Regions from separate parts of the Azonexus sp. GW821-FHT04F04 genome, predicted to be linked through region 4. Evidence: predicted binding sites of a transcription regulator. Region 4 holds the regulator's gene; each other region holds the start of a gene.
The links. Region 4 encodes FNR, which switches genes on or off when oxygen is low (the NO sensors DNR and NnrR bind a similar motif). Its sites were predicted from a motif close to TTGANCTAGNTCAA; they were not measured.

Region 1: the regulator FNR is predicted to act here: its motif matches at 4,935-4,948, upstream of nirJ (heme d1 biosynthesis radical SAM protein NirJ).
Region 2: the regulator FNR is predicted to act here: its motif matches at 5,020-5,033, upstream of AC07TV_RS03820 (chaperone NapD).
Region 3: the regulator FNR is predicted to act here: its motif matches at 4,848-4,861, upstream of paaK (phenylacetate--CoA ligase PaaK).

What each region holds. Positions count from the first base shown of each region.
Region 1 covers NZ_JBWKSX010000001.1:1,054,776-1,062,438, forward strand. The annotation lists gene AC07TV_RS05160 (cyanophycin synthetase) at 1-1,989, opposite strand, end outside; gene AC07TV_RS05165 (cyanophycin metabolism-associated DUF1854 family protein) at 2,108-2,578, opposite strand; gene AC07TV_RS05170 (cyanophycin metabolism-associated ABC transporter) at 2,583-4,877, opposite strand; gene nirJ (heme d1 biosynthesis radical SAM protein NirJ) at 5,004-6,143, shown strand; gene AC07TV_RS05180 (cytochrome D1 domain-containing protein) at 6,140-7,663, shown strand, end outside.
Region 2 covers NZ_JBWKSX010000001.1:779,827-787,489, forward strand. The annotation lists gene AC07TV_RS03790 (PhoH family protein) at 1-620, opposite strand, end outside; gene miaB (tRNA (N6-isopentenyl adenosine(37)-C2)-methylthiotransferase MiaB) at 601-1,938, opposite strand; tRNA gene AC07TV_RS03800 (tRNA-Met) at 2,069-2,145, shown strand; gene AC07TV_RS03805 (hypothetical protein) at 2,262-2,489, shown strand; gene ahpF (alkyl hydroperoxide reductase subunit F) at 2,585-4,150, opposite strand; gene ahpC (alkyl hydroperoxide reductase subunit C) at 4,264-4,827, opposite strand; gene AC07TV_RS03820 (chaperone NapD) at 5,110-5,370, shown strand; gene napA (nitrate reductase catalytic subunit NapA) at 5,367-7,663, shown strand, end outside.
Region 3 covers NZ_JBWKSX010000001.1:933,783-941,445, reverse strand. The annotation lists gene AC07TV_RS04620 (ornithine cyclodeaminase family protein) at 1-417, opposite strand, end outside; gene AC07TV_RS04615 (TerC family protein) at 427-1,128, opposite strand; gene sucD (succinate--CoA ligase subunit alpha) at 1,192-2,085, opposite strand; gene sucC (ADP-forming succinate--CoA ligase subunit beta) at 2,097-3,257, opposite strand; gene AC07TV_RS04600 (MATE family efflux transporter) at 3,394-4,734, opposite strand; gene paaK (phenylacetate--CoA ligase PaaK) at 4,914-6,209, shown strand; gene AC07TV_RS04590 (fumarylacetoacetate hydrolase family protein) at 6,250-6,951, opposite strand; gene AC07TV_RS04585 (type IV pilus assembly protein FimV) at 7,105-7,663, shown strand, end outside.
Region 4 covers NZ_JBWKSX010000005.1:54,925-62,587, reverse strand. The annotation lists gene AC07TV_RS11640 (hypothetical protein) at 1-604, opposite strand, end outside; gene AC07TV_RS11635 (TonB-dependent receptor family protein) at 958-3,042, shown strand; gene AC07TV_RS11630 (porin) at 3,384-4,499, shown strand; gene AC07TV_RS11625 (DUF302 domain-containing protein) at 4,629-5,063, shown strand; gene fnr (fumarate/nitrate reduction transcriptional regulator Fnr) at 5,073-5,819, opposite strand; gene hemN (oxygen-independent coproporphyrinogen III oxidase) at 5,905-7,308, shown strand; gene AC07TV_RS11610 (sulfite exporter TauE/SafE family protein) at 7,372-7,663, shown strand, end outside.

The DNA.
Region 1 (7,663 bases), on a different contig from region 4:
GTCGGCGACGGTGACGCCCCGCTTGCCGGCCGCCAGATGGGCGACCAGCGTCGGATTGGCCGGATCGACGGCAAAGAAGATCACCTCGCCATCGCACAGTTCGGCAAAGTCGGCGACCAGTTCGTCTTCGGCGTTGAGCACGGCGTGGCCGCTGGGCAGCACGACATCAACCTGTGTCCGGTAGATCGAACGCGGCGTCGTGTAGTACTCGCCGCCGGTCGGCTGGGTATCCCAGCGCGACAGGTCTTCTTCATCCGAGACGATGTTGGTGACGATGCCGACCGAGCAGCGGTCGTAGGGCAGGCCTTCGCCGAGAATGACCGAGGAGCCGTTTTCGATCACCGCTGCCTGGACTGAGCGGTTCATCAGCAGGCGGCGTCCGCCTTCCCAGTTGGCAGCATTGGTTTTCTGGACCTGGCGGCGGCCGAGGTAGATGCCGTCCTTGCAGGCCAGGCCGCCTTGCTGGCCGGAGAGGTAAATCAGGTGAGCGACCATCTTGGCGACGGCATTCTTGCCGTGGGTGCCGGTGACACCGACCAGTGGCACGCGGCCGCTCTCGTTTTCGGCGAACAGGTTGTTGACGATGGCCTGGCCAACCGGGCGCGGCTTGCCGATGCCCGGTTTGATATGCATGAGCAGGCTGGGGCCGGCATTGACTTCGACGATGGCGCCACCCTGTTCGGCCAGCGGCTTCGAGACATCCTGGCAAACCAGATCGATGCCGGCGATGTCGAGGCCGACGACGCGGGCGGCCAGCGCGGCGACCTGGGCGGTTTCGGGGTGGACTTCGTCGGTGCAGTCAAAGGCGTGGTTGGCGTTGCGCTGGATCAGCACTTCGCGCTCGCTGGCCGGAACGCTGTCGGCGCTGAGGCCCTGGCGTTCGAGTTCGATCCTGGCTGCGGTGTCGACCTTGATGATCGACAGCGGGTGCAGTTCGGTCGTGCCGCGCCGCGGGTCGATGTTGACCTGGTTGTCGATCAGTTCAAGTACGGTCGACTTGCCGTCGCCGGTCACGGTGATCAGGTCGCTGCGGTTGGCGGCGACGAGTTTGCCGCCGACGACCAGCAGACGATGCTCGATGCCCTGAATGGAACGCTCGACGAGGACGCCGGAGCCCTCTTCGACAGCAATGGCGTAGGCCTTGGCGACTTCTTCCTTGGTCGTCAGGTCGATGAAGACGCCGCGTCCGTGGTTGCCGTCAGTCGGTTTGACGACGACCGGCACGCCGATGTCTTCGGCGGCATCCCAGGCGTCGTCGGCACTGTCTACTTCGCGGCCTTCCGGCACAGGGACGCCGACCGAGGAGATTAGCTCCTTGGTCAAATCCTTGTCGCGCGAGATGGTTTCGGCGATGGCGCTGGTCTGGTCGGTTTCGGCCGTCCAGATGCGGCGCATGGCGGCACCGTAACCAAGCTGGACGAGGTTGCCGTCGTCGAGCAGGCGGATGTGCGGAATGCCGCGCTTTTCGCCGGCCAGCACAATGGCGGCGGTCGATGGGCCGAGGTATTTGCGGTCAACCTTGCGGCGGAGCAGGCGGACGGCTTCGTCGAGGTCATAGGGTTCGTCGGCAATGGCAGCTAGCAGCAGTTCGCGGCCGACGTCGAGCGACATGCGCGTCACTTCTTCGTGGAAGTTGGAAACGACCAGCTTGTAGACGCCACGCGTCGTGGTTTCGCGGGTACGGCCGAAACCGTCGGGCAGGCCAGCCAGGGTCATCAGTTCGAGCACGATGTGCTCGAGGATGTGGCCGGCCCACGTGCCTTCCTTGAGGCGGCGCAGGAAACCGCCGTGTTCGCCGTAGTTGCAGCGATGCTCGACGAGGCCCGGCAGCCAGGCGCTGAGGCGCTCGTAAAGGCCGGGAATCTTGTCCGAGGGATAGTCTTCAAGTTCGCCGATGTCGATCCAGGTCTCGATGACCGGGGGGTAGGTCCAGATATTGGGGCCACGCAGTGAAATCGTGTCCCGGAAAATGATGTCCTTTTTCTTCATGCTCTTGGCTCTGGCTCCGTTGGCCTGCGGTGATGAATGTTTGATTTCAGCATTATTAACGCTTTCGTCCGCTTGCGGCTGACCGCCGTCTAAAAATGTCACTCAACAGGACAAAGCGTTACAGGAAGCGGTCGAGAAGCTTGCGGCTGTGTCGGTCCAGCTTGTTCAGATCGCGGATCAGGAACTGGATTCCGTGGGCGTCGGCGATGAGCAGACGCGTCTGGCTCAGACGCCGGATGTCTTCCTCGCCCTTGAGGATCAGCTCGGCCGGGCCGCGATTGGTGCGTAGTCGCCAGGTGCTTGGGCAGGCGAAGCTGGACACGGCGTCGATGCCTTCGATTTCCGGGACAAACTCGCGACTGGCCAGGTCGGCCTCGATCAAGTCGGCGATGGCTGGCGGCAGGTCGGCGAGGCTGTCGATCCAGGCGACTTCATGGCCTTCGTAATTGACCAGCGACAAGCCTTCGTCGGGAGCGGCGATGGGGAAAGCCCGAACCGGCGTGACGCCTTCGTGGACGTCTCCATTTTCGGCCGTTAAAACCAGTCGACCGTAGGAATCGCGTTGCAGTTGGAAATTGGCGTTCGACATGGGCTTATTCCGCGTGAGTTTTGGGCAGGCTGGTCGAGCGCGGCAATTCTGGCTCGGTATCGACGTTGCGGGCCTGGGCCATGTAGAGCTTGAAGTAATGGCCTTCAACGGCCATCAACTGGTCGTGGTTGCCGACTTCGACGATCCGGCCACGATCCATGACAACCAGCCGGTCGGCCTTGCGCAGCGTGCTCAGGCGGTGGGCGATGGCGATGGTGGTGCGGCCCTTGACGAGGTTGTCGAGCGCTTTCTGGATTTCCTTCTCGGTTTCGGTATCGACCGCCGAGGTCGCTTCATCGAGGATCAGGATGCGCGGGTCAATCAACAGGGCACGCGCGATGGAGATACGCTGGCGCTCGCCGCCGGACAGGCCCTGGCCGCGTTCGCCGACCAGCGAGTCGTAGCCGTGCGGCAGGCGCAGGATGAATTCGTGGGCATGGGCGGCGCGGGCAGCGGCGATGATTTCCTGGCGCGTCGCGCCCGGCTTGCCGTAGGCGATGTTGTCGGCGATGGTGCCGAAGAACAGGAAGGGTTCCTGCAACACGAGGCCAATGTGCTGGCGGAATTCGGCGACCGGCACCGAGCGGACGTCGACGCCGTCGATCAACACCTGGCCTTCGGAAACGTCGTAGAAGCGGCAGATCAGGTTGACCAGCGTTGATTTGCCGGAGCCGGAATGACCGACCAGACCGATCATTTCGCCGGGCTGGATGACCAGATCGACGTCGCGGGTAACCGAGCGCGTGCCATAGCGGAAGCTGGCTTTCTTGAGTTCGAGCTGGCCGGTGACTTTTTCGAGGTGCACCGGGTTGGTTGGCTCGGGGACGCTCGACACGTGGTCGAGGATGTCGAAAATGCGTTTGGTGCTCGATGCGGCGCGCTGGGTGGCCGAGACGATGCGGCTCATTGAGTCGAGGCGGGTGTAGAAGCGGCCGATGTAGGCGAGGAAGGCGGTGAGCACGCCGACGGTGCTGGCCCCCTTGGAAATTTGCCAGATGCCGAAGACCCAGACGACAAGCAGGCCGACTTCGGTGAGCAGGGTGACGGTCGGAGTGAACACCGACCAGGTCTTGTTGAGCTTGTCGTTCATCTGCAGGTTGTGCTCGTTGGCCGCGCGGAAACGCTCGCCTTCGCGCTTTTCCTGGGCAAAGGCCTTGACGACGCGGATGCCGGGGATGGTGTCGGCCAGCACGTTGGTCACTTCGGCCCAGACGCGGTCGATCTTTTCGAAGCCGGTGCGCAGTTTTTCGCGCACGAAGTGGATCAGCCAGCCGATGATCGGCAGCGGCAACAGGGTGACGAGGGCCAGCCACGGGTTGATGCTGAACAGGATGACGGCCGTCATCGTGATCATCAGCACGTCGGTGGCGAAGTTGAGCAGGTCGAGCGAGAGGAAGATGTTGATGCGGTCGGTTTCGTTGCCGATGCGCGCCATCAGGTCGCCGGTACGCTTGCCGCCGAAATATTCGAGCGACAGCCCGAGCAGGTGGTCGTAGGTTTGTGTGCGCAGGTCGCGGCCCATTCGCTCGGAGACCAGCGACAGGATGTAGGTGCGGATCCAGCCCAGGCCCCAGGCCAGCACGGCGGCGCCGAACAGCCCGCCGAGGTACATGCCGACCAGTGACCAGTCGATCGGCTTGCCGTTCTGGAAGGGGATCAGCACCTCATCCATGAGCGGCATGGTCAGGTAGGGCGGCACCAGTTGGGCGGCAGTCGACGCCAGCGTCAGGGCAAAACCCAGAATCAGCTGCCAGCGGTAGGGGCGGGCAAAGCGCCAGAGGCGGAAAAGCGTCCAGGTGGACGGTGCCACCGTGGCTTCGCGGTTGCAGATCGGGCATTCGTCTTCGCCCGGTGGCAGCGGTGTCTTGCAGGTCGGGCAGCAGTCTTCGGTCGACCGCTGAACAGGCTGGCCGGAGGCAATGCTGGCGCGGTTGAGGTCGAATTCGGCGATGACGCGCAGGGCGGCCAGGTTCTTGGCCAGCGTGTAGCGCCAGGTGGCGAGCAGGCCCTTTTCGTCAACCAGTTCAAGCGCGCCGACCCCAGCGTGATCGTTGTGATTGAGGGTCAGCCCGCTGCGCAGCGGCCATTCCTGCCAGCTCGTGTTGCCTGGGGCATAGGCGAGAAAACGGCGGTCGGTAACGATTACCAGGCCGGAAGCGAACCGCAGTCGATTGTCGAGGTCTATCTCGACCCAGGCCTGGATCTTTTCGCCAGCGGCCAGTTTTGCCTCAAGCTCCGCAGCCCAGCGGCTGGGAAGGGCTGGGTCGTTGCCGGCCAGATTTTGTGCATTCTGATTCATTGGCGAAGTATACCGCAGGGCTAGGGGTGCCCATCTAACGCCTCAATATTCCTGCGGTTGACTCGTATCAAGGAATGAGGGGGCGGGCTGCCGTTGAATGGCCGAAAGACCAGAACAAGGACGTTCATGTTTCGTATCTCCCAATACATGCAGGAAATCGCCGAGCCGACGACGCTCGGTCCCAAGCGAAATCCGCCCGGTCCGGTGGTGATCTGGAACCTGATCCGGCGCTGCAACCTGACTTGCAAGCATTGTTATTCAATTTCGGCTGACACCAATTTCCCCGGCGAACTGAGCACCGAGCAGGTTTTTACGGTGATGGACGACCTCCGGGGCTTCAAGGTGCCAGTGCTGATTCTGTCCGGCGGCGAGCCGCTGCTCCGGCCGGATATCTACGACATCGCCAAACGGGCCAAGGCGCAGGGCTTTTACGTCGGGTTGTCGTCAAACGGAACGCTGATCGACGAAAGCAATATCGACCGGATTGCCGAGTGTGATTTCAACTACGTTGGTGTTTCTCTGGACGGCATTGCCGAGACGCACGACAAATTCCGGCGCATGGACGGCGCTTTCGAGGCCTCGCTGAAGGGCATCCGGCTGTGCCGCGATCTGGGTTTGAAAATCGGTGTGCGCTTCACGATGACGCAGGACAACGCACACGACTTGCCCGTTCTGCTCAAATTGGTCGAGGACGAAGGCATCGACCGCTTTTATTTCTCGCACCTCAACTATGCCGGGCGGGGCAACAAGAACCGCAAGGACGACGCGCAATACCAGCTAACGCGCTCGGCGATGGACCTGCTCTTCGATACCTGCTGGGAGTACAACCAGCGCGGGCTGAACAAGGAATTCACGACCGGCAACAACGATGCCGATGGTGTCTATTTCCTGCACTGGGTGCGCCGGCGCTTCCCGGAAAGCGCGGCGCATGTCGAGGCCAAGCTGCGCCAGTGGGGCGGCAATTCGTCGGGGATCAATGTCGCCAATATCGACAACCTCGGCAACGTGCATCCGGACACCATGTGGTGGCACCACAACCTGGGCAACGTCAAGGATCGGCCGTTTTCGCAGATCTGGCCGGATACCTCGGATGCGCTGATGGCCGGCCTGAAACAGCAGCCGCGCGCAGTCAAGGGAAGGTGCGGGGCGTGTGCTTACCTCGGTGTCTGCAACGGCAATACCCGCGTCCGCGCGCAGCAGATGACTGGCGATGCCTGGGCGGAAGACCCGGGCTGCTATCTTTCCGATGAGGAAATTGGCGTATGAATTGGCGAATCCTGATTCCGGCCGGCTTTGCCGCCTATTTTCTGTTCGGCATGGCCCAGTTGGCCGAAGCAGCCGATGTGGCGGCAAATTATCGGCAGCATTGCGCCGCCTGCCATGGTGCCGACCGGCTGGGCGGCATTGGTCCGGCGCTGATCCCGGAAAACCTTGCCCGCCTGCGCAAGCCGGAGGCCGAAAAAGTGATTCGCGACGGCCGGCCGGCGACGCAGATGCTCGGCATTGGCCAGACGCTGGCGGCCGACGAGATCAAGGCGCTGGTCGATTACGCCTACACGCCGATCAAGCCGATGCCGGCCTGGGGCGAGAAGGAAATCAACGCCTCGCGCCTCGTCAATCACGCACCGGGCAGCCTGCCCGACAAACCGCAGTTCACGGCCGATCCGCTCAACCTGTTCGTCGTCGTCGAAAGCGGCGATCACCATGTGTCCATCCTCGACGGCGACAAGCTGGAGCCGATCCACCGCTTTCAGTCGCGCTTTGCCCTGCACGGCGGGCCCAAATTCACGCCGGATGGTCGCTACGTCTTCTTCGCCTCACGTGATGGCTGGATCACTAAGTTCGATCTGTGGAATTTGAAGGTGATTGCCGAGGTGCGCGCCGGCATCAACACGCGTAACGCCGCGGTATCGGGCGACGGTAAGTGGGTGGCGGTGGCCAACTACCTGCCGCACAGCCTGGTCATCCTCGACGCCGATCTCAAGCTGCAGAAAATCCTGCCGGTCAGTGACAAGGACGGCAAGGTGACATCGCGCGTCTCGGCCGTCTACGACGCCTCGCCACGCCAGAGTTTCGTCGCCGCGCTAAAGGATGTGAAAGAGGTCTGGGAAATCTCGTACAACCCGAAGGCCGACGACATACCGGTCGGCATGATTCACGATTTCAAGTACAAGGAAGGCAGCTTCGTTCCCGGCTTCCTCAACCCGCAGCGCACGCAGCTCGACGATTACCTCGACGATTTCTATTTCACCCAGGGTTACGACGAGGTGATGGGGGCTTCGCGCAATGACACCAAGGCGGCAGTGACCGGCCAGGTGGTCAACCTCGATGCGCGCAAGAAAATCGCTGATCTCCAGTTACCCGGCATGCCGCACTTGGGCTCCGGCATCAGTTGGCAGTGGCAAGGCAAGACCGTGATGGCAACGCCGAATCTCAACGAAGGCCTGATCAGCATCATCGACATGCAGAGCTGGAAAACAATCAAGCAAATCAAGACGCGCGGCCCCGGGTTTTTCATGCGTAGCCACGAAAACAGTCGCTACGCGTGGACCGATTCGATGATGAGCAAGGAGTTCAAGGACACCATGCAAATAATCGACAAGGAAACGCTGGAAGTTGTCGCCGAGCTCAAGCCCGAGCCGGGCAAAACCTTCGCTCACGTCGAGTTTACGAAAGACGGCAAGTACGTGCTGGCCAGCCTGTGGGACATGGACGGCGCGCTGATCATCTACGATGCTGCGACGCTCAAGGAAGTGAAGCGCCTGCCGATGAAGAAGCCGGTCGGC
Region 2 (7,663 bases), on a different contig from region 4:
GGCCTGAGATACGGGTCGATCTTCTGCGTCAGGTCGCCGGGCAGGAAGCCGAGGCGCTCGCCGGCTTCGACCGCCGGGCGGGTCAGGATGATGCGTTCGACCAGATCGCGCTCGAAGGCATCGACGGCCGAGGCGACGGCAAGATAGGTCTTGCCCGTGCCGGCCGGACCGATGCCGAAGGTGATGTCGTGTTCCTGAATATGCTTGAGGTACTCGACCTGGCGCGGCGTGCGGCCGTGCAGTTCGGTCTTGCGGGTGATCAGTTGCGGGCCGTCGACCGGGCCTTCGGCGCGGCGCGACACCCGGCGCACCGGGGCGTTGAGCAGTTCGATCAGGCCGAGCTGGATTTCATCGACGGTCAGCGCCTGACGGGCCATGCCGTAGAAATGCTGCAGCGCTTCCACGGTCAACCGGGATTTTTCGCCAAAAACGGAAAACCGTTCGTTGCGCCGACGGATGACGACATCGAAAGCGGTTTCGATCTGCCGGATGTTTTCGTCGAGCGGGCCGCACAGGTTGGCGAGCAGGACGTTGTCGACCGGCGCCAGGGCGAGTTCCACAGGCTTGGTCTTGGGTGCGGGCTTGGCCCGCACCGCCGGTTTAGTCTTCTCGGATGACAATTTCGCCTCGCAGCGTGTGCGACAGTGACGACGTGATGCGGACATCGACGAAGGTGTTGATCAGCCGCGGATTGCCGGCGAAATTGACGATGCGGTTGTTGTCGGTACGCCCGGCCAGTTCATGCACGTCCTTCTTCGACGTGCCTTCGACCAGCACGCGCTGGATGCTGCCAACCATCGTCTGGCTGATCGCCTGGGCCTGTTCGTCGATGCGCTTCTGCAAACGCAGCAGGCGAGCCGACTTGACCTCGGCTGGCGTGGCATCGTCGAGTTCGAGCGCCGGGGTGCCCGGGCGCGGGCTGTACACAAAGGAGAACGAACTATCGAAGCCGACTTCGTCGATCAGCTTCATCGTCTTCTCGAAATCCTCGTCCGTTTCGCCTGGGAAGCCAACGATGAAGTCCGACGACAGCGAAATGTCCGGCCGCGCCGCGCGCAGCTTGCGGATGATCGATTTGTATTCGAGCGTCGTGTAGCCGCGCTTCATGGCCGCCAGTACACGGTCCGAGCCGGCTTGCACGGGCAGGTGCAGGTGCGATACGAGTTTCGGAACGTTGGCGTAGGTATCGAACAGGCGCTGCGTCATCTCGCGCGGATGTGAGGTCGTGTAACGGATGCGCTCGATGCCCGGCACTTCGGCGATGTACTCGATCAACATTGCCAGATCGGCCTTTTCGTCGGTCTCGGCCATGTCGCCGCGATAGGCATTCACATTCTGGCCAAGCAGCGTCACTTCGCCGACGCCATTGGCGGCCAGTCCGGCCACTTCGGTCAGCACGTCGTCGAACGGCCGCGACACCTCGCCGCCGCGGGTGTAGGGCACGATGCAGAAGGTGCAGAACTTCGAGCAGCCTTCCATGATCGAGACGAAGGCTGAAGCACCCTTCACTTCGGCCGGCGGCATCGAATCGAACTTCTCGATTTCCGGGAAGGAAATATCGACCGCCGCCTTGCCCTTGGTCTTGCGCTCGGCCATCAGCTGGGGCAGGCGATGCAGGGTCTGTGGCCCAAAGACGATATCGACGTACGGCGCCCGGGCGACAATCGCATCGCCCTCCTGGCTCGCCACGCAGCCGCCAACGCCGATCACCAGATCGGGATTTAGCTTCTTCAGGTGACGAACCCGGCCGAGGTCGTGGAAAACCTTCTCCTGCGCCTTCTCGCGCACCGAGCAGGTGTTGAACAGGATGATGTCGGCTTCTTCAACGTTGTCGGTTCGGACAATCGGCTCGGAGGCATTGAGCACGTCGGCCATTTTGTCCGAATCGTACTCATTCATCTGGCACCCGAAGGTGCGGATGAATAATTTCTTGGGCATGGGTAACACTTTACAAATCAGTGGGTGCCGCTTAGGTCATCCTGCGGCACAAAAGTTCGCCATTATAACCGACCGGAAATTCGGTTGACCGGCCAAGCCCCCGCAAACTATAATCCGCGCCCTCAAGCGTGGTGATGTAGCTCAGTCGGTTAGAGCGATGGATTCATAACCCATAGGTCGGCAGTTCGATTCTGCCCATCACCACCAGAAATGCCAAAACCCGCTGATTCGTCAGCGGGTTTTTCTTTTTTGGCCCCGCAATCTGGGCCAAATATTGCTAGTACTACCTCGTGGTTTCGTTTTTCTGAAAAGCGAGGTGCGTCATGAATGAATTCCCGAACTCATTTAATGCCAACCCAGCGTTGACCGAAGAGGCGATGTTCTGGATGCGTTTGGCCGCATTTGCCGGCGTTTCGGAGTATGTGCTGTCGACGGGGCCTTCGTTGCTCGATGCCGAGGAGCTTTTGTTCGGCTATTGCCTGCCGGGCGATCTGCCTTCTCGCTATGCCAGTCTTTCCGGCGGTGTGGCGAATCCGCGCGTGCTGGTTTAGCTGTCTGCCGACGTTTGTTGGATTGTCGACGAGATGAAAGAACCAATGCACCGGGGCGGTGCATTGGTTCCGGGCTGGCTAGTCGATCAAATCGATCAGGCCGGTGCCGAGCTGCGGATCAGGTGATCGAAGGCGCTGAGCGAGGCGGTGGCGCCGGCGCCCATGGCGATGATGATCTGCTTGTAGGGCACGGTCGTACAGTCGCCGGCGGCGAAGACGCCGGGAAGCGAGGTCTGGCCCTTCGCGTCGATTTCGATTTCGCCGAAGCGGCTCAGGTTGAGCGAGCCCTTGAGCCAGTCGGTGTTGGGCAGCAGGCCGATCTGGACGAAGATGCCTTCGAGTTCGACGTGCTTGATCTCTTCCGTAACGCGGTCCTTGTAGGTGATGCCGTTGACCTTCTGGCCGTCACCGGTGACTTCGGTCGTTTGCGCTGACTTGATGACGGTGACGTTGGGCAGGCTGTAGAGCTTTTTCTGCAGAACGGCGTCGGCGCGGAGGGTGTCGGCGAATTCGAGCAGCGTGACGTGGGCAACGATGCCGGCCAGATCGATGGCGGCTTCGACGCCGGAGTTGCCGCCGCCGATGACGGCAACGCGCTTGCCCTTGAACAGCGGGCCGTCGCAGTGCGGGCAGAAGCAGACGCCCTTGGCCTTGTATTCCTGCTCGCCGGGTACGTTCATTTCGCGCCAGCGGGCGCCGGTGGCGAGGATGACGGATTTTGATTTGAGCGAGGCGCCGTTTTCGAGCTGGATTTCGACCAAGCCGCCGGCTTCGCTGGCCGGCACGAGTTTGGCGGCGCGTTGCAGGGTCATGATGTCGACTTCATAGTCCTTGACGTGTTGTTCCAGCGCTGCGACCAGCTTCGGTCCTTCGGTATGGCTGACCGAGATGAAGTTTTCGATGCCTAGCGTGTCCATGACCTGACCGCCGAAACGCTCGGCCAGGATGCCGGTGCGGATACCTTTGCGGGCAGCGTAGACGGCTGCCGCAGCACCGGCCGGCCCGCCGCCGACGACGAGGACGTCGAAGGCTTCCTTCTGGCCGAGCGCCTCGGCGGCGCGAGCGGCGGCGCCGGTGTCGACCTTGGCGAGGATTTCCTCGATGAGCATGCGGCCGGCGCCGAATTCGGCACCGTTGAGGTAAGTGGTCGGTACGGCCATGATCTGGCGGGCATTGACCACGTCCTGGAACATGGCGCCGTCGATCATCGTGCTCGTCACGCCGGGGTTGAGGACGGCCATCAGGTTGAGCGCCTGCACGACGTCCGGGCAGTTGTGGCAGGACAGCGAGATGAAGGTCTCGAAATTGAAGGTGCCGGGCAGGGCCTTGATCTGGTCAATGACGGATTGTTCGACCTTGGGCGGATGGCCGCCGGTCTGCAGCAGGGCGAGGACGAGCGAGGTGAATTCGTGGCCCATCGGGATGCCGGCAAAGGTAATGCGCGGCGTTTCGCCGGGCAGGCCGATGGCGAAGGATGGGCGCAAGGCAGCGGTGCCGTCTTCACGCAGGCTGACCTTGGCCGAGAGTTCGGCGATATCGACCAGCAGGTCGCGCATTTCCTGGGCCTTGGCACTATCGTCGAGCGAGGCGACGAGTTCGATCGGGCGTTGCAGTTTTTCGAGATAGGCCGTGAGTTGGGCCTTGATGTTGCTGTCTAGCATGTTGTTCTCCCTGAGCTGAATTTCACTGAAATTCCACGGTCAACCGGAAAATTTCGCTGAAATCCAAATGATCGAGCGGCGTTTGCCGCTCGACCCTGTTTGCTGCTAACTACTTAGATCTTGCCAACCAGGTCCAGCGACGGAGCCAGCGTCTTTTCGCCTTCCTTCCACTTGGCCGGGCAGACTTCACCCGGATGGGCGGCGGTGTATTGGGCGGCCTTCAGCTTGCGCAGCGTTTCGGAGACGTCACGGGCGATTTCGTTGGAGTGGATTTCGACGGTCTTGATGACGCCATCCGGATTGATGACGAAGGTGCCGCGCAGGGCCAGGCCTTCTTCATCGATATGCACGTCGAAGGCGCGGGTCAGTTGGTGAGTCGGGTCGCCGACCAGCGGGAACTGGGCCTTGCTGACGGCCGGCGAGGTTTCGTGCCAGACCTTGTGCGAAAAATGGGTGTCGGTGGTGACGATGTACACCTCGGCGCCGGCCTTCTGGAATTCGGCGTAGTTGTTGGCGGCATCTTCGATTTCGGTCGGGCAGTTGAAGGTGAAGGCGGCCGGCATGAAGATCACGACAGACCATTTGCCCTTGAGGCTGGCTTCGGTGACTTCGATGAACTTGCCGTTGTGGAAAGCTTGGGCCTTGAACGGTTGAACCTGGGTGTTGATAAGCGACATTGTTTTCTCCTGAGTGGGTGTTGGAAATTGAACACAACGCCATATTAGGGGCGCTAGGTTGATCGGGCCAATTGATTGATCAAATATTGGCGATAGGTGGCGGCTATTCTTGTCGGCAGGTTGGCGATTAGCTAAAAAGTACTAGTTTGCGCCCGCCATTGGAACTAGTCGCGACCCTCCGACTGAATGAAATTGATGCACATCAATTAAATACTCGGCTGTATCGGGAACAGTGCTTTCTGTGGCGGCATTGGGCTGCCGAAGCTTGAGGAGGTCGGCCGGATGAACATTTCCAGCGCCATTTTGTACATTGCTCCGGAACGCCTTTACGAGGCATGCGAAGCACTGCTCCTGATGCCCGGGGTGGATATTCATGCCCGGAGCCCGGAGGGAAAGGTGGTCGTCACTCTGGAGGATGACGACACGAATTCGGCTGCAGATAAATATGTAGCCCTGCATGGTGTGCCCGGCGTCGCATCGGTGGCCATGGTCTATCAATACAGCGACGACGAACCAGTAGATACCGAGGAGGTACAGGCGTGAAGCTCAATCGACGCGATTTCATCAAGGCCAACGCAGCTGCGGCGGCCATGTCAGCGGCAGGTTTGTCCGCGCCCGGTTCGGCCGTGGCCCAGGGCAAGGACGAGATTCGTTGGGACAAGGCGGCATGCCGTTTCTGTGGCACGGGTTGCGGGGTGCTGGTCGGGACCCAGGACGGACGCGTGGTGGCTACCCAAGGCGACCCGGATGCGCCGGTCAACCGTGGCCTGAACTGCATCAAGGGCTATTTCCTGTCGAAGATCATGTATGGCGCCGATCGTCTGAAGACGCCATTGCTGCGCATGAAGGATGGCAAGTACGACAAGAACGGCGACTTCGCGCCGATCTCCTGGAAGCAGGCCTTCGACATCATGGAAGAAAAGGCCAAGGCGACGCTCAAGGCCAAGGGGCCGAACGGCCTGGCCATGTTCGGCTCGGGTCAGTGGACGGTGTGGGAAGGCTACGCCGCCGCCAAGCTCATGAAGGCTGGTTTCCGCACCAATAACCTCGACCCCAATGCCCGCCATTGCATGGCTTCGGCCGTTGCCGGCTTCATGCGCACTTTCGGCATTGACGAGCCGATGGGCTGCTATGACGACATCGAGCATGCCGACGCCTTCGTGCTGTGGGGTTCGAACATGGCCGAGATGCATCCGATCCTGTGGACGCGCATCACCGACCGCAAGTTGTCGAACAAGGGCGTCAAGGTTGCCGTGCTGTCGACCTTCGAGCACCGCTCCTACGAGCTGGCCGACATCCCGATGATCTTCAAGCCGCAGACGGACTTGGCGATCCTCAATTACATCGCCAACTACATCATCCAGACCGGCAAGGTGAATCAGGCTTTCGTCGACAAGAACATCAATTTCAAGAAGAGCGCCACCGACATCGGCTACGGCCTGCGGCCGACCCACGCCCTGGAAAAGGATGCGACGAGCAACGGTTACCCTGGCGCTGATGGCAAACCGAAGGGCGATACCGGCAAGTCCGATCCGATCACCTTTGATGAGTTCAAGAAATTCGTTTCCGAATACACCGCCGAGAAAGTTTCCAAGCTGTCCGGCGTCGCCGAGAAGGATCTCAAGGCCCTGGCTGAGCTGTATGCCGATCCCAAGGTCAAGATCGTTTCCTTCTGGACCATGGGCTTCAACCAGCACACCCGTGGTACCTGGGCTAATAACCTCGTTTACAACATCCATCTGCTGACCGGCAAGATATCCGAGCCGGGCAACAGCCCGTTCTCGCTGACCGGTCAGCCCTCTGCTTGTGGCACGGCACGCGAAGTCGGTACCTTCTCGCATCGCCTGCCGGCCGACATGGTCGTCACCAATCCGGAGCATCGCAAGCACACCGAAGAGCTGTGGCAACTGCCGGAAGGCACGATCCCCGACAAGGTTGGCCTGCATGCCGTGGCCATGGCGCGCGCCCTCAAGGACGGCAAGGTCAATTTCTATTGGCAGCAGTGCAACAACAACATGCAGGCCGGGCCGAACATCAACGAAGAGCTTTATCCGGGCTGGCGCCGGCCGGAGAACTTCATCGTCGTCTCCGACCCGTATCCGACGGTCTCGGCGATGGCGGCCGACCTAATCCTGCCGACCGCCATGTGGGTCGAGAAGGAAGGCGCCTACGGCAACGCCGAACGGCGCACCCAGTTCTGGCGGCAGCAGGTCAAGGCGCCGGGCGAGGCTCGTTCCGACGTCTGGCAGTTGATGGAGTTTTCCAAGCGGTTCAAGGTCGAGGAAGTCTGGCCGGCCGAGCTGGTCGCCAAGGCACCAAAGCTCAAGGGCAAGACATTGTTCGACGTGCTCTACGCCAATGGTGTGGTGAACAAGTACAAGCTGAGTGAAATTGCTGCCGGCTTCGACAATGAAGACTCGAAGTTGCTCGGTTTCTATATCCAGAAGGGGCTGTTCGAGGAATACGCCGCTTTTGGTCGCGGTCACGGCCACGATCTGGCCCCCTTCGATACCTACCACCAGGCCCGCGGCCTGCGTTGGCCGGTCGTCGGCGGCAAGGAAACGCTGTGGCGCTTCCGCGAAGGTTATGACCCGTACGTCAAGAAGGGCGAGGGCGTTAAGTTCTACGGTCACAAGGACGGCAAGGCGGTCATTTTTGCGCTGCCTTACCAGCCGCCCGCCGAATCGCCGGACAAGGAATTCGACATGTGGCTGTCTACCGGCCGTGTGCTCGAACATTGGCACACCGGCACGATGACCCGCCGCGTTCCTGAGCTGTACAAGGCGTTCCCCGATGCGGTCGTCTTCATGCACCCGGATGACGCCAAGGCACGTGG
Region 3 (7,663 bases), on a different contig from region 4:
ACAGATTGCCCGAACATGGCCCTCAGCCTGCCAGCCTGCGCCGAATACGCCAGCCACGCTGGCGTCGGGCCGGGCCAGCCAGCGTGCCGCGACGCCGCTCGCTGCCCCTGTGCGGATCATGCCCAGATAGTCGGCCTCGATGACCGCCTTGAGCCGCCCGGTCGCGGCATCAAACAGATGGACCAGAAAACGGTTGCCGCTCTTGTTGCTGGTATAGGCCTTGTAGCCGATCACGCCCTGCGCCGGGAGGGCCCCCTGCAGAATATGCAGCACTGTCTGCGGCAGACGGCTGCGTGCCCGCGGGGTATCGATGGCTAGGCCATTGGCCAGGTCGCGATGCGCCGACTCGACGGCTTCGAGCGCCATTTCCACGGTCAACAGGTTTTTTACGTCATTTTCCGAAAGAAACAAGGCCACGATTTTCCCCTAAACGATGGTGACGTCCTGCCGGGCGAGAATCCGTTTTTCCAGCCAGCGGCCGACGATAACAACCAGTAGCGCGCCGACGATTCCGGCCACCTTGGCCGACCAATCCGGCAACTGCGGCAGAACAGCCGTGACGCCGGGATCGGAAAAAATCATTTGCCCGGCAACGTAGCCGAGCAAAGCAGCGCCAAACAGGACGATGGACGGATAACGCTCCATCCAGTGCAGGATCAGTTGGCTCGACCAGACGATCAGCGGGATGCTGACCGCCAGCCCGAAAAGCAGCAGCGCCAGACTGCCGTGGGCGGCGCCGGCAACGGCAATCACGTTGTCCAGGCTCATCACGAAATCGGCGACGACGATGGTTTTCACCGCCCCCCAAAGATTCGCCGAAGACTCGATATCATGCCCCTCCTCATCCTCCGGCAGCATGAGCTTGACGGCAATCCATACCAGCAGCAGGCCACCAACGAGCTTGAGCCACGGCAGGTTCATGACCAGCGCGGCAAACACAGTCAGCACGACGCGCAAGCTGACGGCGCCGGCAACACCCCAGAAAATTCCGGTGCGGCGCTGTTCGGGGGAAAGATTGCGGCAGGCCAGCGCAATGACCACGGCGTTGTCGCCGGAGAGCACGATATCGATCAGGATGATCTGGCCGACGGCAACCCAAAAAACGGCAGAAGTTAAATCAAGTTCCATAAAAACCAGGCGAAAAAAAGGCGGACACGCGGCCCGCCTTTTTGGTTGAGCTAGGCTCGAATTTTACAGCAAGGCCTTGAGCAGCTTGGCCATTTCGGACGGGTTGCGCGTCACGGTGAAACCACAGGCTTCCATGATTTCCAGCTTGGCATCAGCCGTGTCTGCACCGCCGGAGATCAACGCACCAGCGTGACCCATGCGCTTGCCGGCCGGGGCGGTGACACCAGCGATGAAGCCAACGATCGGCTTCTTCATGTTTTCCTTGCACCACATGGCGGCTTCGGCTTCGTCGGGACCACCGATTTCGCCGATCATGATGACCGCGTCGGTTTCCGGATCGTCGTTGAAAGCCTTCATGACGTCGATGTGCTTCAGACCGTTGATCGGGTCACCACCGATACCGACGGCAGACGATTGGCCGAGACCGATTTCGGTCAGCTGGCCAACGGCTTCGTAGGTCAGGGTGCCGGAACGGGAAACGACGCCGATGCGACCCTTGCGGTGGATGTGACCCGGCATGATGCCGATCTTCACTTCGTCCGGGGTGATCAGGCCAGGGCAGTTCGGGCCGAGCAGCAGGGTCTTCTTGCCGCCGGCAGCTTCCTTGGCCTTCATCTTGTTGCGCAGGATGAGCATGTCGCGAACAGGGATGCCTTCGGTGATACAGATGGCCAGATCGAGGTCGGCTTCAACGGCTTCCCAGATCGCAGCGGCAGCACCCGGGGGCGGCACGTAGATGACGGAAACGGTGGCGCCGGTTTCGGCCGCAGCTTCCTTGACGGAACCGAAGATAGGAATATTGAAGATGCTTTCGCCAGCCTTCTTCGGGTTCACGCCGGCAACGAAACATTCCTTGCCGTTTGCGTATTCCTGGCACTTTTCCGTATGGAACTGGCCGGTCTTGCCGGTGATGCCCTGGGTGATGATGCGGGTGTTCTTATTGATGAAAATGGACATTCAATAGCTCCTTACTTGACCGCAGCAACGATCTTGGTGGCGGCTTCGGCCATGGAATCGGCAGAAATGATCGGCAGACCGGAATCCTTGAGGATCTTCTTGCCCAAATCTTCGTTGGTGCCCTTCATGCGCACAACGAGCGGCACGCTCAGGTGGGTCAGCTTGGCTGCAGCAACAACACCTTCGGCAATCGTGTCGCACTTCATGATGCCGCCGAAGATGTTGACCAGGATGCCCTTGACCTTCGGGTTCTTGAGCATGATCTTGAAGGCTTCAGTCACCTTCTCGGTCGTGGCGCCACCGCCGACGTCGAGGAAGTTGGCCGGCTCGGCGCCGAACAGCTTGATGGTGTCCATGGTGGCCATGGCCAGACCGGCACCGTTCACCAGGCAGCCGATGTTGCCGTCGAGCGAGATATAGGCCAGATCAAACTGGGAGGCTTCGACTTCGTCCGGATCTTCTTCGTCCAGGTCGCGCATGGCGACGATTTCCGGCTGACGATACAGCGCATTGGAGTCGAAGTTGAACTTGGCGTCGATGGCCTTGACGGTGCCGTCACCTTCGTGGATCAGCGGATTGATTTCAGCCAGCGAAGCATCCGTTTCCATGTAGCAGGTGTAGAGCTTCTTGAGCGTGTCGATACACTGCGGAATCGAGGCTTCCTGCATGCCCATACCCTTGGCCAGGAACATGCCCTGCTCGTCGGTCAGGCCGACCAGCGGGTTGACGAAAACCTTGACGATCTTTTCCGGGGTTTTGTGGGCAACTTCTTCGATATCCATGCCGCCTTCGTAGGAGGCCATGATGGCGACGGACTGCGTGGCGCGATCAGTCAGCGCGGCAACGTAGTACTCGTGCTGGATGTCAGCACCTTCTTCGATCAGCAGGTGACGAACCTTCTGGCCTTCCGGACCGGTCTGGTGCGTGATCAGCTGCATGCCGAGAATCTGGCCGGCGTACTCGCGCACTTTTTCCAGCGAAGTTGCGACCTTGACGCCACCGCCCTTGCCACGGCCACCGGCGTGAATCTGGGCTTTGACGACCCAGACCTTGCCGCCCAGGGTTTCAGCTGCCTTGACTGCGTCTTCGACGGTCGTGCAGTGAATCCCGCGCGGAACCGTAACGCCGAATTTTTTCAGGAGTTGTTTGCCCTGATATTCGTGAATTTTCATGCGCTTTCCTTGCGTTTAGTTGAGTTGCGAGCAATGAGCAGTGGCCGAAACTTCCCCCGACCCCACCCGGTTATACCGGCTTGAACTCAAAATCTTACCACATAGCCCCAAAAACTTTGCAGGCCGAAATTCATAATTACGGCATTGATTCCGTAGCCACAACCACCTTGCGCAACAAGGGCAGCAGCATCGCTGCAGCGAGTAGCAGACTGAGCGCGGCACCCAGCCAGAAACCGGCGACGCCAAGGGGCGTTGCCCCTCGGTAACAGAGCCAGGCGCCACCGAGCAGACCGATGCCCCAGAAGCAGAAAATCTGCACCAGCATCGGCACGAAAGTCACCCGGTAGGCCCGCAAAACGTGGCCGGCTATGGTCTGCAGCGCGTCGAAGAACTGATAGATGGCGACATAGATGATCAGGCTCATGGCCACGGCGCGCACGGCAGGATCATCGGTATAAGCGGCGACCAGCGGCTTGGCGGTGAGCCAGAGCAAAAATCCGACAACGGAAGACGAGGCGCCGGCCAGGATCAGCCCGGCGCGGATGGTCGCCCGTGCCCGCGCCGCGTCGTGCGCGCCCACCGCCTGACCGACGGCGGCCATGGTAGCGATGCCGAGCGACAGCGGCATCATGTAGATCAGGGCCGACAGGTTGGCAACGATGCGATGGCCAGCGACCACTGTCGCCCCGAGCGAGGCGACGAACAGGGCGATCAGTGTGAACGAGGTGATTTCGACCAGGTTGGACAAACCCATCGGGACGCCTATGCGCAGCAGGTCGCGCCAGGTGGCCCAGTGCGGCGCTTGCCAGTTGGAGAATGGCCGATAACGCCGGCCGAGTGGCCCGAAGGCGAGATAGGCGGCGGCGCTGACACAGGCCAGCCAGCCGATCAGGATATTGGACAATGCACAACCGGCGACGCCGAGTGGTGCGCCGAGCCAGCCTTGCAGGGCGAAGCCCCAAGCCAGCAAGGCGTGCAAGGCCAGGCTCAACAGGCCGATGCCCATGAGCACCCGCGGTTTGCCCAGCGCATTGCAGAAAGCCCAGAACGTCCGGTAGAACAAGGAAGCCGGCAAGCCCCAGGCGAGCAGGGTGAGATATTGACGAACCTTGGCGTCAACCGCCGCATCCATGTCGGCCATGCCAAGCACGGCGCCGGGATGGGTCAGGAACAGAATGCCCGGCACGGCAAGCAGCATGGCCAGCCAGAAACCTTGCTGGAGAACGCCGGCCACTTCGTCATCGCGCCCGGCGCCGTGCAGATGGGCGACGACCGGCGACACCGCTTGCAGAATGCCGACCAGCGCAAAAACGACCGAAACGTGGATGCCGCCGCCAATCGCCACGGCGGCCAGATCGAGCGAGCTGACATGGCCAAGCACGGCGGTGTCGACCACCATCATGCCGATGGAGGACAACTGGGCGATCAGGATGGGGAGGGCGTGGCCAATCAGGCCACGCGCGGCGGCACGAAACATGGGGCAGGATTGTCGCATAACGCGGCCAACCGGCCCCGCCTGCAGGTTTCCACGGTCAACCGGGCTTGCTACGGTCTACCGTAAAAAAGGGCCAAAATTAAAATCGGGCGTAGTTGATCTGCCTCAACCGCCCTCCCCGGCTGCCGCTTCAGAATTTGCGGTTCCGGAGGGAGAGAACAATGAGCCTGGGCCTGCACGCCATAGAGAACGCCAGCCGCGACGAAATCGTCGCCCTGCAAACCGAGCGCCTGAAGTGGACGCTGAACCACGTTTACCACAACGTACCGTATTACAAAGCCAAGTTCGACGCGGCCGGCGTCCATCCGGACGACCTGAAATCGCTGGCCGATCTTGCCAAGTTTCCGTTTACCACCAAGCAGGATCTGCGCGACAACTACCCGTACAACATGTTCGCCGTGCCGCGCGAGAAGGTAGCGCGCATTCACGCCTCAAGTGGCACGACCGGCAAGCCGACCGTCGTCGGCTACACGCAGAACGACATCGCCACCTGGGCCGACCTGATCGCCCGTTCGATCTACGCATCGGGTGGCCGGCCCGGCGACATCGTCCATGTCGCCTACGGCTACGGCCTGTTCACCGGCGGTCTGGGTGCCCATTACGGTGCCGAGAAGCTGGGCTGTACAGTGATTCCGATGTCCGGCGGGCAGACCGAAAAGCAGGTCCAGCTGATCTGCGACTTCAAGCCGAACATCATCATGGTCACGCCGTCGTACATGCTCAACATCGCCGACGAATTCCGTCGTCAGGGCATCGACCCGCGCAGCACCGCGTTGCGCATCGGCATCCACGGGGCCGAGCCGTGGACCGACGCGATGCGCGGCGAGATCGAGAACGCCTTCGACATCGACGCCATCGACATCTATGGCCTGTCGGAAGTGATCGGCCCGGGCGTCGCCAACGAATGCGCCGAAAGCAAGGATGGTCCGGTCATCTGGGAAGACCATTTCTACCCGGAAATCATCGACCCGATCACCGGCGAAGTGCTGCCCGAAGGCAGCCAGGGCGAACTGGTGTTCACCTCGCTGACCAAGGAAGCGATGCCGGTCATCCGCTACCGGACGCGCGACCTGACCCGTCTGCTCGCCCCGACCTCGCGCTCGATGCGCCGGATCGGCAAGATCACCGGCCGCTCGGACGACATGCTGATCATCCGCGGCGTCAATGTCTTCCCGTCGCAGATCGAGGAGCTGATCCTCAAGCAGCCGAAACTGTCGCCGCATTACGTCATCGAAGTCAGCCGCGACGGCCACCTCGATTCGATGAAGGTCAATGTCGAGCTGAAGCGCGAGTTCCAGTTTGCCAGCGGGCCGGAAAAGGAATTCGTGGCGCACGACCTGCAGCACCACATCAAGTCCTACATCGGCATTTCGGCCAAGATCGACATCGTCGAAGAAGGCGGTGTCGAGCGTTCGATCGGCAAGGCCAGACGGGTTATCGACAAACGGCCGAAGTAAGGACGACCACCGAATCCCCGCCAGGGCGGGGACTCATGCCTCAAACGATCCGGGCGCGCAACGTGCCGACCCCATCGACGCCGCCTTCCAGCACGTCACCGCGCACCAGCGGACCAACCCCGGCCGGCGTTCCCGTATAGATCAGGTCGCCGGCTTCCAGGCGAACCAGCGTCGACAGGTTGGCAATGATTTCGGCGACCTTCCACATCATGGCCGACAAATCGCCCTCCTGGCGCACCTGGCCATTTACCGTCAGCCAGATGCGGCCGGTGGCGGGATGCCCGCTGAGCGCTGCCGGGCAAATCGCCCCGGCTACCGCCGACTGGTCGAAACCCTTGCTCATGTCCCACGGATGGCTCTTTTCCTTGGCCTTCGCCTGCATGTCGCGGCGCGTCAGATCGAGGCCGACGGCGTAGCCGAAAATCAGGCCATTTGCCGCGTCGACCGCAACATTCGCCCCGCCCGCGCCGAGGGCGACGACCATTTCGACTTCGTGATGGAGGTTGTTGGTCAGTTGTGGATAGGCGACGCTGATTTCGCCCTCGCCACCAAGCACCGCGTCGCCCGGCTTGGTAAAGAAAAACGGCGGCTCGCGCCCCTCGGCCTGATCGATCGCCCCCATCTCGCGCGCGTGGTCGGCATAGTTGCGGCCGACGCAAAATATCCGGCGGACTGGAAAGCGCTGCTCACTCCCGGCAATCGGCAAGGTGGCGAATGGATGCGGCGGGAAGGCGAGGTTCATGGGAAAGCTCCACGGTCGGTGATCAGGGCTGAAAGTGTGCAACATTTCACCCGCCCCCGGCCAGCCCGGTGATAAAGTTTCGCCACCCGAAAACCAATTGACATAGAACGCCGGATGATCGTTTCACGACTGCTGCGCCACGGACTGCTTAGCATGGCAATTATCTCGGGCGCGGCGAGCGCCGTCGGACTCGGCGAAATCAACCTTCATTCGCGCATCGGCGAGGCTCTACGCGCCGACATCCCGATCATCTCCGGCGGCGAATCCCTTGATGCCGCCTGCTTCACCCTCGGCCCCGTTCCCGGCGCCGATTTTCCTGTCGTCACCGGCGCCCGGACACGCCTCGTGCGCATTGGCCAGGATTACCGACTGATCCTCACCGGCGGCAAGGCCATCGACGAGCCGATCGTCGTCATCAGCCTGCGCGCCGGCTGCGGTCTGGATGTGCAACGCGAATATGTGCTGCTGCCGGCTCCGCCAGCCTCGGTCGGCGACAGCGAGCCGCCGGTCGAGGTTGCGGCCCCTTTGCCACGCGAAGTCCGGCCCCGTCGCGCCCGGGCCGAACGTTTCAGCGACAACGCAACGACCGACAGCGCGTCGCCAGACCAGTCCGCCACCCAGCCTCGCCGGGAACGTGCCGCAGCGAAACCCAAGAAACCGCTGCCGCGCGACACGCTGGCCGGCATGGCCAGCAGCAAGGACCGGATTGTCC
Region 4 (7,663 bases):
GGGTCCGTACTTCGCCATCGCTGATGATGGCGAATTGTTCGCGCAGCTTGGTCAGCAGCAGTTTGAGGCTGAGGATGCGGATGTCGAGCTGGAGGTTGCCGCTGAGCAATTCTTCCCAGATCGGGTCATTCGGTGCTGGTATCCGGGCCGAGATCGAGTCGGACGCGCTGCCCGGGCCGGACAGCCCCGATTTGCCGTTGTCGAGGCGATGCTTGAATTTCCAGAGGTCGGCGACGGGCAGGTCGAGCAGGGCGCAGACCGAGGCGAAGCTGACGCCTTGCATGAACATGCCGGCAATCTGCCGGGCGAAGGCGCGGGTGAAGGGCTGGTCGGTTTCGCCCAGCCATTGCAGATCGGCGCTATCCGCTTCGCCGGGGATGACGGCATGGACGATGCAGCGGGCGTTGCCGATGTTGATGTGACGCCAGACGCTTTCCCGGCCTTGTTCAGGCGCGCTTCGGGCGGTGAAGAACCAGCCGCTGCGCTGGGCTTCGCGGGAGACCCAGATGTCGATCTGGTTTTTGCCGAGGTCGTTGCGGACGCGGGCGATGTGCCATGGTGCGTGAATAGCCAGTGTGTGGTGCAGTAGTTCTTCAAGCTTCATTGTTGGTCTCCATGTCGCCCGCTTGCTGTGGATCGGGCTGTTTTGCCGGTTTATGCTGATAGCAAGGAGTGTGCTAGCGGTTTATTGCGGGCCGGACGGTGGTTTCTGTTCCGGCAACTGTGGAGATATCGAACGGTTGCTGCAAATAAAAGCAGCTGTTCTACGGTCAACCCGAAAAAATGGCCAAAAATGAAATCCGGCCATCTCATGATTTTCATGAGATGCATCTGGCGATTGTCTCGTCGCCTGTTGTTTGTGCATTGTCGATAATCAGAACGAGGTCGCTTTCCACGGTCGACCGGAAAATTTGGTCTAAAACGAAATCACGCATCAACCTGAATAAGACAAAAATCATGAGACAAAACCCGAAGCGCCTTGCCGTTATCCTCGCTGCTACTTTTCCCTGCCTCGGCCTCGCCGCCGAAACAGCGCTGACGCTTGATTCGGTCGTCGTCAGCGGCAGCCGGGTCGAGCACAATACCTTCGACCTGCCGGCTGCCGTCGATGTTGTCGACGCTGCCCGCATCGGCGCCGATCAGGCGCGGGTCAATGCTTCGGAAGCGCTGGCGGCGGTGCCCGGCATCACTGTGCAGAACCGTCAGAACTATGCGCAGGATCTGCAGATTTCGTCGCGCGGGTTCGGAGCCCGGTCGGCCTTTGGCGTGCGCGGCATTCGTCTGATTTCCGACGGCATTCCGGCCTCGATGCCGGATGGCCAGGGGCAGGCGGCCACCTTCAACCTCGATCGCGCCGAACGCATCGAAGTGCTGCGCGGACCGATGGCCGTGGTTTATGGCAACCATGCTGGTGGCGTCATCCAGATGTTTACGCCGGACGGCAAGGGCGCGCCGAGTGTCGAAGGCAGCCTCGTCGCCGGCAGCAACAATACCTGGAAGCAGGACGTCAGCGCCCAGGGCGAAGTCGGCGGCCTCGGTTATGTCATAGACGCCTCACATTTCACCACCGACGGCTATCGCGCCCACAGCAAGGCCGAACGCGACCAGACCATGGTCAAGCTGACCTACCGGCCGAGCCAGGACGGCAAGCTGACTTTCATCGCCAACAGCTTCAAGCAGACGGCCGAAGACCCGCAAGGCCAGACCTGGGCAGGCTACCAGGCTGATCCGCGCAGCGTTGCCCAGCCGGCGCTTGACTACAACACGCGCAAGAGCATCGACCACATGCAGGGCGGGCTGACCTACGAGCACCGTTTTGGCGATCATTCGGTGCAGGCCTCGGCCTACGCCGGGCAGCGCTCGACCATTCAGTACCAGTCGATTCCGCCCGGCCCGCAAGGCAATCCGAAGCACTCCGGCGGCATCATCGATTTTGACCGTGACTTCGCTGGTGCCTCGACGCGCTGGATCGGCCGCTTCCAGCTGGCCGGCGGCAAGCTGACGACGACGGTCGGGGTCGACTACGAGCAGTCGATCGACAACCGGCGCGGTTACGAGAATTTCATCGGCGCCACGCTCGGCGTCAAGGGCGTCCAGCGTCGCGCCGAAGAGGATCGCGTCGCCAGCTTCGACCAGTACGCCCAGGCCGAATGGCAGGGCGAGCGCTGGACCTTCAGTGGTGGCGTTCGCCACAGCCAGGTTTCATTCAACGTCAAGGACGCCTATCTGAGCAACGGCAACGATGGTGGCAGCGTCAGCTACGAGAAGACGACGCCGACCATCGCCGCGATGTTCCGCCTGACGCCAACGGTGAACATCTACGCCAGCGCGGCGCGCGGCTTCGAGGCGCCGACTTTCAACGAGTTGTTCTATTCCGGACCCGGCGGCACCTTCAGCTACAACCTAAAGCCGTCGACCAGTACGCACTACGAAACCGGTCTCAAGGCCTTTATCGGCAACGATAGTCGGATTGACGTGGCGGTCTTCCAGATCGAAACCGAGGATGAACTGGTCGTCGATTCGGCCTCCGGGGGCCGGACAACCTACCGCAATGCAGGCCAGACCCTGCGCCGTGGTCTCGAAGCCGGGCTCGACAGCCGCTGGGCCAACAACCTGTCGACCCGCATCGCCTATACCTTCCTCGACGCCCGTTACGACGAAGCCTTCACCACCTCGTCCGGACTGATCAATGCTGACAACCGTCTGCCCGGCGTTCCTGCCCAGAGCCTGTTCGGCGAACTGGCCTGGAAACATCCGGCCAGCGGCTTCCATGCCGCCGTCGAGGGCATCGCCCGGAGCAAGGTTTACGTCGAGGACACCAACACCAGGCAGGCAGCGCCGGGCTACGCCATCGCCAACCTGCGCTTCGGTGTCGACCGCAAGGTCGGCGACCTCAACCTGCGTACCTTCCTGCGCTTTGACAACATTTTCGATCGCCAGTACGTCGGCTCGGTCATCGTCGGCGACGGCAACAGCCGCTACTACGAAGCGGCGCCGGGGCGCACCTGGCTGGCCGGCGTGAGCGCGCGATATACTTTTTGAGCACCTCCATTCCCCCGCTCAAGCCCGGCCCCGGTCGGGCTTTTTTACGCCTGCTGAAACGCTGAACACTGTTTCGTTTTGGCTCAGCGACGCAGCAATTGTCCAGAAACTGAACGCGTCAGCATGTTCGGATGATTGCCACGGTCAACCGGGAAAAAGGCCTGAAATCCAAGTGCTAGCGGACTTTGCAGAAAAATCACGGGGTTTTTTGACGGGCTGGCACGGCCTTCGCAATTACATAGCGCGGAACACTGCCCTCGGGGTTGGGAGAGGGAAGATTCGTACGGAGCGGTACTCGCTTCGGGGTTCATTCACACAAAAGATGATTGAGGAGCAATTCAATGCAGAAAAAACTTATCGCGCTGGCTGTTGCAGCTGTTACGTCCGGTGCAGCCTTCGCACAATCCAACGTCACCATCTACGGTAACGTCGATATGGGTGTCATGTTCCGTCAAGGCAGCAACGGCGCAGTCGCCAGCGGCCAGTCGCAGTACGACCTGCAAAGCGCTGCTTCGCAGAGCCACATCGGCTTCAAGGGCGTCGAGGATCTGGGCAACGGCCTCAAGGCCCTGTTCGACCTGCAATACCGCATCAGCCCGGACACCAGTACCGGCCTGGCTTCTGCCGGCCACCAGTACGTCGGCGTGACCGGCGGTTTCGGTACTGCCGTTGCCGGTTACCTCGACGGCATCCGTTACGGCATCTACGGCAAGTACAGCCCGTTCGGCAACTACTCGGTCGCCAGCCTGACCTCGATGACCACCCAGTACGACCGCGCAGCCAACGCCATCGCCTACATCTCGCCGTCCTTCAGCGGCTTCACCGTGATCCTGGCCACCGCCACCAACACCCAGGGCGCCGAAGGCAGCCTGAATGCCGTCCACTCGCCGATGACCGCGACCACCACGGGCAACAACGGTGACGACCGTCTGCTGTCGGCCAACCTGATCTACGCCAACGGCCCGCTGAGCATCGATCTCGACTATGAAACCACCCGGGCCGTCGGTTACGACAATTCCCGCCTCTACGTTGCCACCGCCGGCGCTTCCTACGACTTCGGCGTAGTCAAGGTCAGCGGCGTCTATGACGTCATCAAGGGCGATGTGAACTCGTTCATCGGCGGCAACACGACCTTCGCTACCGCTGCCTTCGGTCTGGCGGCCAACCAGAAGTATGATCGTCGCAACTGGTTCATCGGCGCCACCGTGCCGGTCGGCAAGTTCTCCGTGCTCGGCATGTTCGGCCAGGTCAAGGACAAGACCCTGACCGACCGCGATGCCTGGAAGATCGGCCTCGGCGCACGCTACGCCCTGTCCAAGCGTACCGAACTGTACGCTGACTACGCGCACATCAAGAACGACACCAATGCGGCCTACACCATCAACCCGATGGGCAACAGCTCCGGTACCAGCGCCGGCATCAACGGCCTGGCCATCGGTATGAAGCACTCGTTCTAAATCGCTGATTTGCCCGGACGGTTCGCTTTTCCATTGAAGCGTCCAGGCAACGAACTCTTGCGTCAGATGTTTTCTGTACATCTGTTTGGGACGTCCCACGGGGCGTCCCATTTTTTTCTGGTTTTCCTGTTGCTGCTCGGGATTTCCCTGCCAACGGTCGCAGACGACGCCGTCGTCGTCACGGTGAGCAATTCCGATTTCCGGACCGCCCACGACGGGCTGATCGAAGCTATCGAGAGCGAAGGCCTAGTGGTCGGCAGCATCCTGCCGTTTCGCGACATGCTGGCCCGCACCGCTGTCGGCGGCAGCGCGATTCCTTACGGCGAAGCGGAAATCATCCAGTTCTGCAGCAGCCTGCTGGCCGCTGAGTTGGTCCGCGAAGACCCTCGGCAATTGACGCTATGCCCGCTGTCCATTGCCCTGTATTCATTGGTAGGAAAGCCGACCGAGATCCACTTGGCGTATCGTTCGCCTGGCGGCTCGACGGCAGGCCGGCAGCGTGCCGAATCGTTGTTACAGAGGATTGTCCTGCGCGCAGCGGAACTAGCCCGCCTGCGCTGGTAGAAGCCTCGCTCAGGAGGCGCGGTGGTTCATCAGGGCTTTCAGCCCGTTCACGTTCAGGATGCGAATGTGTTTCTGCTGAACGGCGATATGGCCTTCTTCCTGGAAGCGGGAGAAAGCGCGAGACACCGTTTCGAGCTTGAGGCCGAGGTAGCTGCCGATTTCCTCGCGCGTCATTCGCAGGTAAAACTCGGCGTGCGAAAAGCCGCGCGCCGTGAAGCGCTGTGACAGATTGAGCAGGAAGGCAGCCAGTCGTTCCTCGGCGCGCATCGTGCCAAGCAACATCATGACGCCGTGGTCGCGGACGATTTCCCGGCTCATCACCTTGTGGAAATGATGCTGCAGCGTGTGGATCTCCCGCGACAGGCCTTCCAGGCGCGAGAACGGAATGGCGCAAATCTCGCTGTCTTCGAGCGCGATGGCATTGCAGGTGTGGTGTTCGGTACTGATGCCATCGAGGCCGAGCAATTCGCCGGCCATCTGGAAGCCGGTTACCTGGTCGCGTCCATCTTCAAGCAGCACATCGGTCTTGAAGAAGCCGCTGCGAATCGCATAGATGGCATCAAAAACTTCGCCGGCACGGTAGAGGTGGTCGCCGCGCTTGATCCGACGGCGGGTCGATACCAGATCATCAAGACGTTCCAGTTCTTCGAGGCTGAGACCGTACGGCAGGCACAGTTCGCGCAGGTTACAATTGGAACAGGCTGTCTTGATAACAGACAGCGTGACTTCCTGATTTAACGGGTGTGTTTGAGCCATTCGCAACCTGCATTCGCTTGATCCAAGTCAACCATAAAATCGAACCTTCCGAACATAATCAGACCTACTTTTAGTGGCTGGCCTAATGAATTTCGCAACTGAAAACCTCGTATTCGATCCCCAGATCATCCGCCGTTTTGATGTCAACGGCCCCCGTTACACGTCTTATCCGACGGCCGATCGCTTTGTCGAGGCCTTCGATTCTGAGGCAGCGAAAGTCTGGCTTGGCAAACGGAATATCGGCGGCATAAGCCGACCTCTCTCATTATACTTCCACATACCTTTCTGTAACACTATTTGCTACTACTGCGCGTGTAACAAAATTATCACCAAGGATCACGGGCGTAGCGCGAAATATCTCCGGTATCTGGCAAAGGAGCTGGATATCCAGGCTGCGGCGCTGGAAGGTCGCGATGGTGAGCACGAAGTTATCCAGCTGCATTGGGGTGGCGGTACACCAACCTTCCTGTCGCACGATGAAATGCGCCAACTGATGGGTGAAACGCGCAAGCACTTCAAGCTGCTTGAGGGCGGCGAATACTCTATCGAAGTCGATCCGCGCAAGGTCGATACGGCGACCGTTGCGCTACTCGGCGAACTCGGCTTCAACCGGATGAGCGTTGGTGTCCAGGATTTCGATGAAAAAGTCCAGGTCGCTGTCAATCGCGTGCAGAGCGAGGAAGAAACCTACAGCGTGATCCGCGATGCACGGGCCAACGGTTTCAAATCGGTTTCTGTGGACCTGATCTACGGCTTGCCGCACCAGACTGTCATGGGTTTCAACCGGACCATCGAGCGGGTATTGGCGATGGATCCGGATCGCCTGTCGATCTACAACTACGCGCACATGCCGAGCATGTTCAAGCCGCAGCGCCGGATCAACGATGCCGATCTGCCGTCGGCCGATACCAAGTTGCAGATTCTGGCGCTGGCCATCAAGAAACTGACCGATGCAGGCTACGTTTTCATCGGCATGGACCACTTTGCCAAGCCCGATGATGAACTGGCTGTTGCTCAGCGCCAAGGCCGCCTGCACCGCAATTTTCAGGGCTATTCGACGTATGCCGACTGCGACATGCTGTCTTTCGGCATTTCGTCGATCAGCAAGGTCGGGCCGAGCTACTACCAGAATGTCAAGACCGCCGATGAGTACTACGATGCGCTCGATACTGGCTCCCTGCCGGTGTTCCGTGGCATCGAACTGACGGCTGACGACATTCTGCGTCGCTCCATCATCCAGGCCCTGATGTGCCATTTCGAATTGTCCATTGAAAGCATTGAAAGCGCTCACCTGATCGACTTCCGCGAGTATTTTGCAGCAGAGCTGGAAGACATGAAGGAAATGGAGCGGGCCGGGTTGCTCAAGATCGACCGCGAATGGATCACTGTCCTGCCGCCGGGACGTCTTCTGGTGCGCATCATTTCGATGGTCTTCGACCGCTATCTGCGGGCTGGTCGCCAGCGGGCGACTTACTCCAAAGTTATCTGAGCGGTGTGCAGCAATCAAAGCGGGCAGTTAAACTGCCCGCTTTGCTTTTGTTGATTCTGTTCGATGCCTGATTCCGGTTTTCTCGCACTTTTTCTTGTTGGTCTGCTCGGCGGGACCCATTGCGTCGGCATGTGTGGCGGCATTGTTGGCGCCTTGTCGATGGGCGTCACGGCGCGCTGGTCGATGCATTTCACCTACAACGGTGGGCGCATCCTGTCCTATGGCGTGGCCGGCGCCATTGCCGGGGCTCTCGGGGCGGCCAGCATGGGCCTGGAGGGGCAGGTTCCGGCCCGGCTGATTCTTTATTTCATTGCCAATCTGATGCTGGTGGCCCTTGGCCTTTACCTGCTCGGTG